DNA from 2 places in the Micromonospora sp. WMMD998 genome. Region 1 is predicted to be linked to the other one. Evidence: riboswitches for the same ligand, from Rfam matches in the RefSeq annotation. Region 1 holds a riboswitch; the other holds the start of a gene.
What was found. A riboswitch is a leader RNA that binds a small molecule or an ion and turns the genes downstream of it on or off. The one in region 1 is predicted to bind cyclic di-AMP.
Positions count from the first base shown of each region.

Region 2: it holds a riboswitch for cyclic di-AMP, as region 1 does, so the genes downstream of both, O7619_RS19400 (transglycosylase family protein) here and O7619_RS25765 (hypothetical protein) in region 1, are expected to answer to the same signal.

Region 1 covers NZ_CP120740.1:5,728,904-5,733,476, reverse strand. Annotated here, with positions in the region: gene O7619_RS25775 (SRPBCC family protein) at 1-340, shown strand, start outside; gene O7619_RS25770 (hypothetical protein) at 350-820, opposite strand; gene O7619_RS25765 (hypothetical protein) at 900-1,982, opposite strand; cyclic di-AMP (ydaO/yuaA leader) riboswitch at 1,987-2,117, opposite strand; gene O7619_RS25760 (cation diffusion facilitator family transporter) at 2,261-3,175, opposite strand; gene O7619_RS25755 (AAA family ATPase) at 3,249-4,573, opposite strand, start outside.
Region 2 covers NZ_CP120740.1:4,240,821-4,245,393, reverse strand. Annotated here, with positions in the region: gene O7619_RS19405 (LLM class flavin-dependent oxidoreductase) at 91-1,653, opposite strand; cyclic di-AMP (ydaO/yuaA leader) riboswitch at 1,890-2,060, shown strand; gene O7619_RS19400 (transglycosylase family protein) at 2,059-2,724, shown strand; gene O7619_RS19395 (YbaB/EbfC family DNA-binding protein) at 2,976-3,416, shown strand; gene O7619_RS19390 (M4 family metallopeptidase) at 3,492-4,573, opposite strand, start outside.

The DNA of each region.
Region 1 (4,573 bases):
GCGGGTCCGCCAGTTGCCGCCCCGGCCGGGCGCGCTCGCCAGCTACGCGATCACCGACCGGTTGGAGCTCGGCCCGCTGCACTTCCCGGTGACCTACCAGGCGGACGTGTTGATCGCCAACGAGGACGAAGTGGTCACCGTGGCCCGGCAGCAGCCGGCGACGACGGTGCGCAACCACACCCGGATGCGCGACGAGCCCGACGGCGTGGTGCGGATCGACGTGGAGATCACGCTCACCGCACCGGCGCCGTTGTTCGGCTACGCGTTCCGGCAGGCCCGCGCCGCCCACCTGGGTCTCGCCGCCCGTCTCGGCGCGACCCTGGAGGGTCGACCGGCCTGACGTGGCGAGTCAGCCGCTGCGCCGCAGCCGTCCCCACGGCTTGTACGTGGACAGCACGGTGGCGACCAGGAGCAGCGTGGTCGAGACGGCCGGCGGCACCACCAGATCCACCCGCAGGTGGGTGTCGGCGGCCCCGGCGAGCGCGCCGAGGTGCCGGATCCGGGGCGTGAGCAGGAGCAGCACCAGGCCGAGCATCACGGTGGTGAGCGCGAACTTCACCAGCACCCAGCGCCAGCGCAGCAGGCCCCACGGGGTGAGCAGCGCGCTGGCGGTGCCGACCAACCAGACCGCCACGCTCAGCGGCGCGAACAGCCAGGTGGCGAGCAGCGCCGCCGCCGGGTACACCACCTCGGGGTCGGCGCCGCGCAGTCCGGCCACGCCGAGCGCGAGCAGCCCCAGGTCGGTGCCAAGCCAGCCCAGCGAGGTGACCAGGTGCGCGGTGAGCAGCGCCTTGCGACCGGTCGGCGAGAGTCGTCCCATGCCACCGATCGTCGGTCGCCGCGTGGCCCACGACGTGGGCCACGCGGCGACACCCGGTGTACGTCGGGGAGCGTAGTGCTCAGTAGACCGACAGGTGCACGTGGTTGGTGTGGTCGCTGGACGGGTCGCCGTTGCCCCCGCTGTAGGACTTCCAGCCGCTGCTGGGCAGCCAGATCTCCTTGAACCAGATCACGTAGAGCACGGCGAGCCGGTCGGCGTTGCGGATGAAGTACGCGGACAGGTTGTTGCCGTACGTCTTGTCGCCGCCGCTGGCGACGCCGCCGAAGCCGTTCTTCTGGGCCGCGAAGTCGCAGGCCCGTCCCTTCGGGTGTTCACCCGAGCCGCTGGGCCGGTGGCAGGAGACGTACCTGGTGAAGCCGGCCGCCTTGGCCTGTTGCAGCGCGTGCAGCGTGCGCGGGGTGATGCAGCCGCTGGCCGGCGTCGGGTCGTTGACGCTGCACGACTCCGCCGGCCACGAGCCGTCGGAGTTGCGCTTGGCCGGCTTCGCGTTGGCCGAGGACGAGCCCCGGGCGCTGCTGCCGCCACTGCTGCCGGCGCTCGCCGCCGGCTTGCGGTTGGCCACCTCCAACGCCCGTTCGGCCTGCTCCTTGCGCTTGGCCATCACCGCGACCTGCTTGCGCTGCTCGCTGATCTCGACGGTGAGCGCGGTCCGGGTGCGGACCGCCTCGTCCCGGGTGGCGATCAGCTCGCGCAGGGTCCGGTCCTCGTTCGCGGCGACCGTCTCCAGCGCCGCGGCCCGGTCCATGAAGCCTTCCGGGCTGTTGCTGGCGAGCAGCGCCGCGGCGGTGCCCATCCGGCCGGTGCGGTACGCCACCCCGGCGATCTCGCCGACCTTGGCGTCGCGCTCGGTCAGCTCCGCGCCGATCGTGGTGAGCCGGTCGTTGAGCTGCTTCTGGCGGGTCACCGAGCGGTTCAGCGCGCCTTTCGCCTCCAGCCAGCCCTTGCTCGCGGCGTCGAGCTGGGCGCGCAGGGTCGGTGTGCCGCCCTCGTCGTCATCGCCGGGTGCGGCGGCGAGCCGGCCGGTCGGTGCCGCCGCCGAGGCGGGGGAGACCGGCGCGGTCGCGACGCCGAGGGCCAGCGTCGCGACGAGCAGGGCCGCCAATCGGGCGGCCGTCCGTCGTACAGGTGCCACTGTGGGCATTCACGTGTCCTTCCGTCAACCGCCGACCGGGTTAGCTGACGGGTTCGGGACGGAAGATCCCTACCGCTGACGCGGATGCACCCCACGTACGTGGTTCCCCGGCTCGCCCCACGGGCGATTAGGCGATGGCCGCTCCACCGGCGCCGGAGTGACGCCCGCGGGATGACCGCGATCGAGCCTACCGGCGCTGCCCGGACCCGGCTCCACCAGCCGGAGCCGCATACCGGGCAAAACCGGCAATTGCCAACAATAGCCACTCAGATTTAAGTTTGTCCTAATTACCACTCGGTCGGTCCGCAGCCACCGGCGGACGCTCCGGGTTCGATCTGCAACGTGGCGTGATCGATCGAGAAGTCCTCGTGCAGGGCGGCCCGGGCGGCGGCGAGCACGGTGGCGACCTCGGCGCGCGGGTCGGTGGTCAGATGCGCCGAGGCGACGTCCATCCCCGACGTGAGCGTCCACACGTGCAGGTCGTGCACCTCCGCCACGCCGGGCACGGCGGCCAACCGGTCGTGCACCGCGGTCACCTGGAGGTGCTCCGGCGCGGCCTGCACCAGGATGCGCACCGCGGCCCGGCCGAGCCGCCAGGTGCGCGGCAGGATGAACAGGCCGATCGCCACCGCGACCACCGGGTCGGCCCACCACCAGTCGGTGAACGCGATGACGAGCGCCGCGCCGATCACCCCGAGCGAGCCCAGCAGGTCGCCCAGCACCTCCAGGTATGCCCCGCGCAGGTTGATGCTCTCCTGCGCGCCGGCTCGCAGCAGCGCGAAGGCGGCGATGTTGGCCAGCAGCCCGAGCACGGCCACCACGAGCATCGGCCCGGCGAGCACCTCGGGCGGCTCGCCGAACCGGCGTACCGCCTCGACCAGGACGTAGACCGCGACGGCGCCGAGCAGCACCGCGTTCGCGAGCGCGGCGAGCACCTCGAGGCGGTAGAGCCCGAACGTGCGCTGCGGATCGGTCCGGGCGCGGCGGGTGGCGGTGATCGCGGCGAGCGCCATGCCGATGCCGAGCACGTCGGTGAACATGTGCCCGGCGTCGGAGAGCAGCGCGAGCGAGCCGGTCGTGAAGGCGGCCACCGCCTCGACCAGCATCAACACGGTGAGCAGCGCGAACGCCGCCCAGAGCCGGCCGGCGTGGCGCTGCGCCGCGTTCGTCACCGCGCCGCTGTGGTCATGACCTGCGCCCACCGCGCACCTCCGCTCCGTGCCTCGGCCGGAACCAATCTATGCTCACATCGCTATGTGTGCAAGTGAGGGTGGGTCACCCCACCGGGTCGAGCGTGGTCAGCCGCTGGGTGGCCCGGGAGAGCGCGACGTAGAGCGTGCGTACCCCCGAGCCGGGGTCGGCCCGGATCTCACCCGGCGCGACGAGCACCACCCCGTCGTACTCCATGCCCTTGGCCTGGAGACTGGTCACCACCTGGAGCCGGCCGGCGCCGAGCTGGCCCAGCCAGCCGGCCACCTCGTCCCGGCGCGGCACCGGCGTGATCACACCGACCGTGCCCTCGACCTCGGCCAGCAGCGCCCCGGCCGCCTCGACCGTGGCCGCCGGCAGCTCGGCCGCGGCCACGGTGCGCCGCACCGGCGGCACGCCCGTCGAGCGCACCGCCTCGGGAAGCGTCAGGTCCGGGTACAACCGGCGGATCTCCGCCGCCGCCACCGCGAAGATCTCCGCCGAGTTGCGGTAGTTGGTGGTCAGCTCGTAGCGGTGCCGGCGGCGGCGCCCCAACGCCTGGTCCCGGGCCCGGTCCAGCTCCTGCGGATCACCGGTCCAGGCGGTCTGCGCCGGGTCGCCGACCACGGTCCAGGACGCCAGCCGGCCGCGCCGCCCGACCATCCGCCACTGCATCGGCGAGACGTCCTGCGACTCGTCCACCACCACGTGGGCGTACTCGCGGTAGTCCGCCGGACGCTCCCGGGCCGCCGCGCGGGCGGCGCGCTGCCGATCGGCGTACGTGCTCAGCTCGCGCACGCCGCCGGCGAGCTGGTACGGGTCCCGCTTCGGCCGGGCCCGCTGCACCGGCTTGCCCAGCAGCGCGTCCAACTCGTCGAGCAGGGCGACGTCGGCGACCGTCGGGCCCTCGTCGGCGAGCGTCCGGTAGGCGTCGGTGAGCAGCCGGATCTCGGCCGAGGAGAGGATCCCGCCGGCGTACCGGCGCAGCCGCTCGGGCCGGGCCAGCCAACCCAGCACGTGGCGCGGGAGCAGCCGGGGCCACCAGGCCCGCAGGAAGTCGCGGAACTCCGGCCGCTCGATGATCTCGTCCTCGAACGCGGGTTGCTCCGGCAGCCGGCCCACCCGCAGCGTGCGGGCCTGCGCGTAGAGCGCGGCGAGCACCGCGTCGAACGCCGCCCGGCGCACCTCGTTGCGGCGCGCGCCCCGGGTCAGCGTCCGGTCCCGCACCGCATCCAACGCCGGCCGCTCCAACCGCAGCAACTCGCCGCGGTAGAGCAGGCGCAGCTCGGCCGGGGAGTCCGGCACCGCGTCCCGCGCCGCCCGTTCCAGCACCCGGCGCATCCGCAGCGACCCCTTCACGGCCGCCACCTCCGGCGGGTCGGTCCGCGTCGCCGACAGGCCCGGGAACAGCG
Region 2 (4,573 bases), 1.5 Mb from region 1:
CTCGCGCCCGGGCCAGCCGGGGGAGGTGCAGCAGAGCTGTTAAGCGGGGCCCCCTCCTATACCGCAGGCGTTAAGCGGGGCCCCCTCCTTTCACAGTTGGCCGGGGAAGAAGCCGTGGCGGGCCAGCGGCTCGACGATCTGGTGCTCCTCGTACGACAGGTGCGACAGCAGCGTGTCGGTGAGCAGGTCCACCGCGTCCTGCAACGCGGTGAAGTCACCGGGGGAGCGGATCAGCTCCACCAGCGCCCGGTCCACGCTCTCCACCACCCCGTGGATCACCACGTGCTCCTCCTCGAGGCGGTCCAGCACCGGCGCCAAGCCGGCGTCGGAGCGGCGCAGGTGCGGGAAGATCGAGGCGTCCTCCAGGCCGTGGTGCTGGGTGACCACCGTGCAGTACGCCGCGCAGTACGCGCCGAGCGTCCAGTTGTTCTGCCGCATCGTCATCTCGTTCAGCGCGGCCCGCGCCCCGCCCGGCGAGACCGTGCCGCGCTTGACCTGTTCCAGCAGGTCGCGCACCTGGGCCAGCTCCTGGCGCAGGTGGTCGTGCACGTCCACCAGGTGCTGCCCGGCGGCCTGCCCGCGGGCCGGGTAGACGTGACCGGCCGGTGCCGGCGGGGCGCTCGGGCGGTCCGCCTCGTCCCAGAGGCGGCGCGCGCTCAGGCGTACCCCCGGGTCCGGGGTGGGGGTGACCGCGAGCGCGGTCGGGCCGCCGGTCGCGGCCTGCTCCTCGGCGACGGCGCGGGCGCCGCTGCCCGGCGCGGTGCGTTCGGCGGCGACCAGCTCCCGGACCGCCGGCGCCACCTCCTGGGCGAAGACCTGGATCGCGCGCGGCTCGTCGCTGCCGAGGATGAAGGTGGTGATGCCGTGCTCCAGCGTGAGCCCGACCAACTCCTCCACCCACTGTTCCGGCGGGCCAGCGAGGAAGCCGGTGGACGCGCGGGCGAACGTGCCGGTGACGTTGAGCATCCGGCGGATCGCGGCCGGGTCCCGGCCGGCGGCCCGCGCGCCGTCGTCGACCAGCGCGTTGAGCGCCGGCAGCTCGTCCGGCCCCTTGGGCAGGTACGCCAGCGACGGCAGCCAGCCGTCCGCGGAGCGCCCCACCAGCCGCAGCATGCGTGGCTTGTACGCGCCCACCCAGATGCCCACCGGGTGCGCCGGGGCCGGCCCGCGTTTCGCCCCGACCACGCGGTAGTGCTCGCCGGCCACCCGGATCATGCCGCGCCGATCGGTGTCCCAGACCTCCCGGATGACCTGGATCGCCTCGTCGAGCGCGTCGACCGCCGCGCCGGGGGAGAGCCGCCGGCCACCGGTCGCCTCGATGGCGTCCCAGAACGCGCCCGCGCCCAGCCCGAGGTCGATCCGGCCGCCGGTGAGCAGGTCCAGGCTGGCCACGCTGCGGGCCAACACCACCGGCTGGCGCAGCGGCAGGTTGAGCACGTTGCCGGCCAGGCCGATCCGATCGGTGGCGGCGGCCACGTACGACATCAGCGTCCACGTGTCCAGGAAGCCGGGCTGGTACGGATGGTCCTGGAAGGTGACCAGGTCCAGCCCGACCTGCTCGCAGAGTGTGGCAAGCGCCACCACCTGCTCGGGGCGTCCGGCGGCGGGGGTGAGGAAGCCGCCGAAGGTCAGCTCGTGTCCGTGTTCGGTCATCCGCCCCGCTCCTCGCATGATCTTGCCCGGTCCCGCCCACGGTAGCTCCGTCACCGGCCGTCCCGGCCGCCTACCCGCCATCCTGGACGTAGGTGGTCCCGTGGTGGCACGACCGATTCCGCCATCGCTGGGCGCGCCTGGCCCGATCGCCCGGCCGGGTGAAGAACGTCACAAGAAGTGGGCAATCGCGGAAATTCGTCCCTAGCGTCGGTTCCGTTCGCAGTCGCGGACACCACGGGCCGGTAACGCCTAATCCCGCCGCCGGCCCGGCGGAACCGAACTCGGGCGGGAGCGGGGGACCCACAGGTTCCACGGTGCACGTCACCTCGGGGTGAAGCCGCCACCGGCGGCCGGGCTCCTCGGCCCGAACCCGACAGCTCACCTCGTCGGCGTGGAGGAATCCGCATGTCAACTGCATACTCAGCCCGGCACCGCCGGATCGTCGCCCACCGGGCCGCGGCCCGCCGAACGGCGGTCGGCGCGATCGTCGCCGGTGCCGCCACCGGCGCCGTGGCACTGCTCGGGCCGGCCGCCCCGGCCAGCGCCGCGAGTGTCAACTGGGACGCCGTCGCGCAGTGCGAGTCCGGCGGCAACTGGCACATCAACACCGGTAACGGCTACTACGGCGGGCTCCAGTTCTCCCGCGGCACGTGGAACGGCTACGGCGGCCAGAAGTACGCCGGCCGGGCCGACCTGGCCAGCCGCTCCGAGCAGATCGCCGTCGCCGAGAAGGTCCTGCGCGGGCAGGGCATCGGCGCCTGGCCGGTCTGCGGCAAGAAGGGCGGGTCAACGAAGAAGTACGCCGCCAAGGCGTCCGGCTCGACCACGTCGGCGAAGAAGGCCACCTCCTCGAAGAGGGCGTCGGCGCCGAAGAAGGCGTCCGCGCCGAAGCGCTCCAGCAGCGCGCCGGTCGCGGGCACCTACCAGGTGCGGCCCGGGGACACCCTCTCCGAGATCGCCGCGACGAAGCACGTCGACGGGGGCTGGCGCGCGCTGTACGCGCGTAACCGGGCCGTGGTCGGCGCGGACCCGGGCCTGATCTTCCCGGGGCAGCGGCTGCGCCTGGGCTGATCGTCGAATCCGTGTCGCGTCCCACGGGACCGCCTCGCGGTTCCGTGGGGACGGGCCGCGCCGACGGGTGACGGGAACGCCCGGCCGGGTCGTCCGGCCGGGCGTTCGCCGTCGCGCGACACGCCGGGCGCGGCCGGCGTACGTCCTGCGTGCGGCGTCGGCGGCCGGTCCGGTACGCCGGGTGACGAGGTTCCGACGGCAACGGTTGCTATGGTCACGAGGCTTGGCTAGGACGTGAAGAAAGCGCGGATATGACCAACGATGCGTTCTCGGCCGCCGCGAGCCTCGACGAGCTGCTGACCCGCACCCAGCAGGCGCTGGCCGCGATGCGGTCCCGGGCCACCGTGCACGCCGACGGCGAGCCCGGCGAGCTGCTCCGGGCCGAGGGCGTGGCGGCCGGCGGCCGGGTCCGCGCGGTCGCCGTCCAGGGTGGCCGGCTGGACTCCGTCGCCGTCGACCCGGCGCTGGCCGACGAGCCGCTGGATGTCCTCTGCGGACACCTGGTCGTCGCCGTCAACGCCGCGCTGACCGAGTTGGACGCGCAGGTCAGCGCCTCGGCCCGGGCGGACACCGACGCGCTCGCCGCCCGGCTCGGCGGCCTGCCCGACCAGGCGGAGATGTTCAGCCGGACGATGCACGAGGTGGCCGCGCGCATCCGCCGCGACCGCGCCGCCGCGTCCCGCCCCGCCTGACCGGATGCCCGGCCGGCCGCCGGGAACGCGGAACGGCCGGCCGTCTCGGAGGACGACCGGCCGCTCGCGTCGCGATCAGCTCAGCGTGACCGCGGTGTCGTCGACGACGAAGGACGTCTGGAGCGAGGAGTCCTCCACGCCGCTGAACGAGATGGTCGCCGTGGTGCCGGCCAGCGACGAGACGTCGAAGGACCGCTGCACGTAGCCGGTGGCCTTGTTCAGGTTGGAGTAGGTGGCAAGCGTGGTGCTGCCGGCCTTGACGGTCAGCTTGTCGTAGGCGACGGTCGAGGTCGACTCCGCGCTGTCGATGTGCAGCCAGAAGCTCAGCGTCGCCCGGCACCCGGACGGGATGGTCACCGACTGGCTGAGCGTGTCGGTGTGCGAGGAGCCGTAGCCGTCGAGCCACGCCTTGTACGAGCCGCTGTGGGACGCCTGACCGCTGTCGGTGGTGATGACGCCGGACGTGGCGGTCCAGTTCGCGCTGCCCGACTCGAAGCCGGGGTTGGCGAGCTTGTTGCCGGAGCAGCCGCCCGACGGCGGGGTGGAGGTGGCGGTCGGGGACGGCGTGCCGCCGCCGGAGCAGGTCGGGTCGCCCGACTGCGCCGGCACGCTCACCGCGTCCCAGGCCGCCTTGACCGAGTTGAACTCGGTGCAGCCGCTCGGGTAGAGGTTCTTCGCCGCCTGCAACGTCCAGGTGCGGTACTTCAGGTACGACGAGGACGTGGTCTTCAGCAGCATCGCGTTGTACATGATCTTGATGGCCTTCTGGATGCCCAGGCCGGTCACGCTGCCGCCGTTGCAGGTCGAGCTGCTGGGCTGCCCGTTGGTCGGGCTGTTGCCGTTGGCCAGCAGGTAGAACCAGTGGTTGCCCGGGCCGGCGGAGGCGTGCACCTCACCGGAGGGCACGCTGCTGGAGTAGCAGTTCGGGTCGCCCAGCGCCGACGGGTTGTACATGTTGCGGATCGGGCCGGAGCCGACCAGGTTGATCTTCTCGCCGACCAGGAAGTCCGGCGCGTCGTAGCTGGACGGCTCGTTGGCGAACCACTCGGTGGCCGCGCCGAACGTGTCCGCCACGAACTCCTGGGTGCCGCCGCGGGAGATGCCGCCCGGGGTGTGGTCGTCGATGCCGTGGCCGATCTCGTGGGCCACCACGTCGA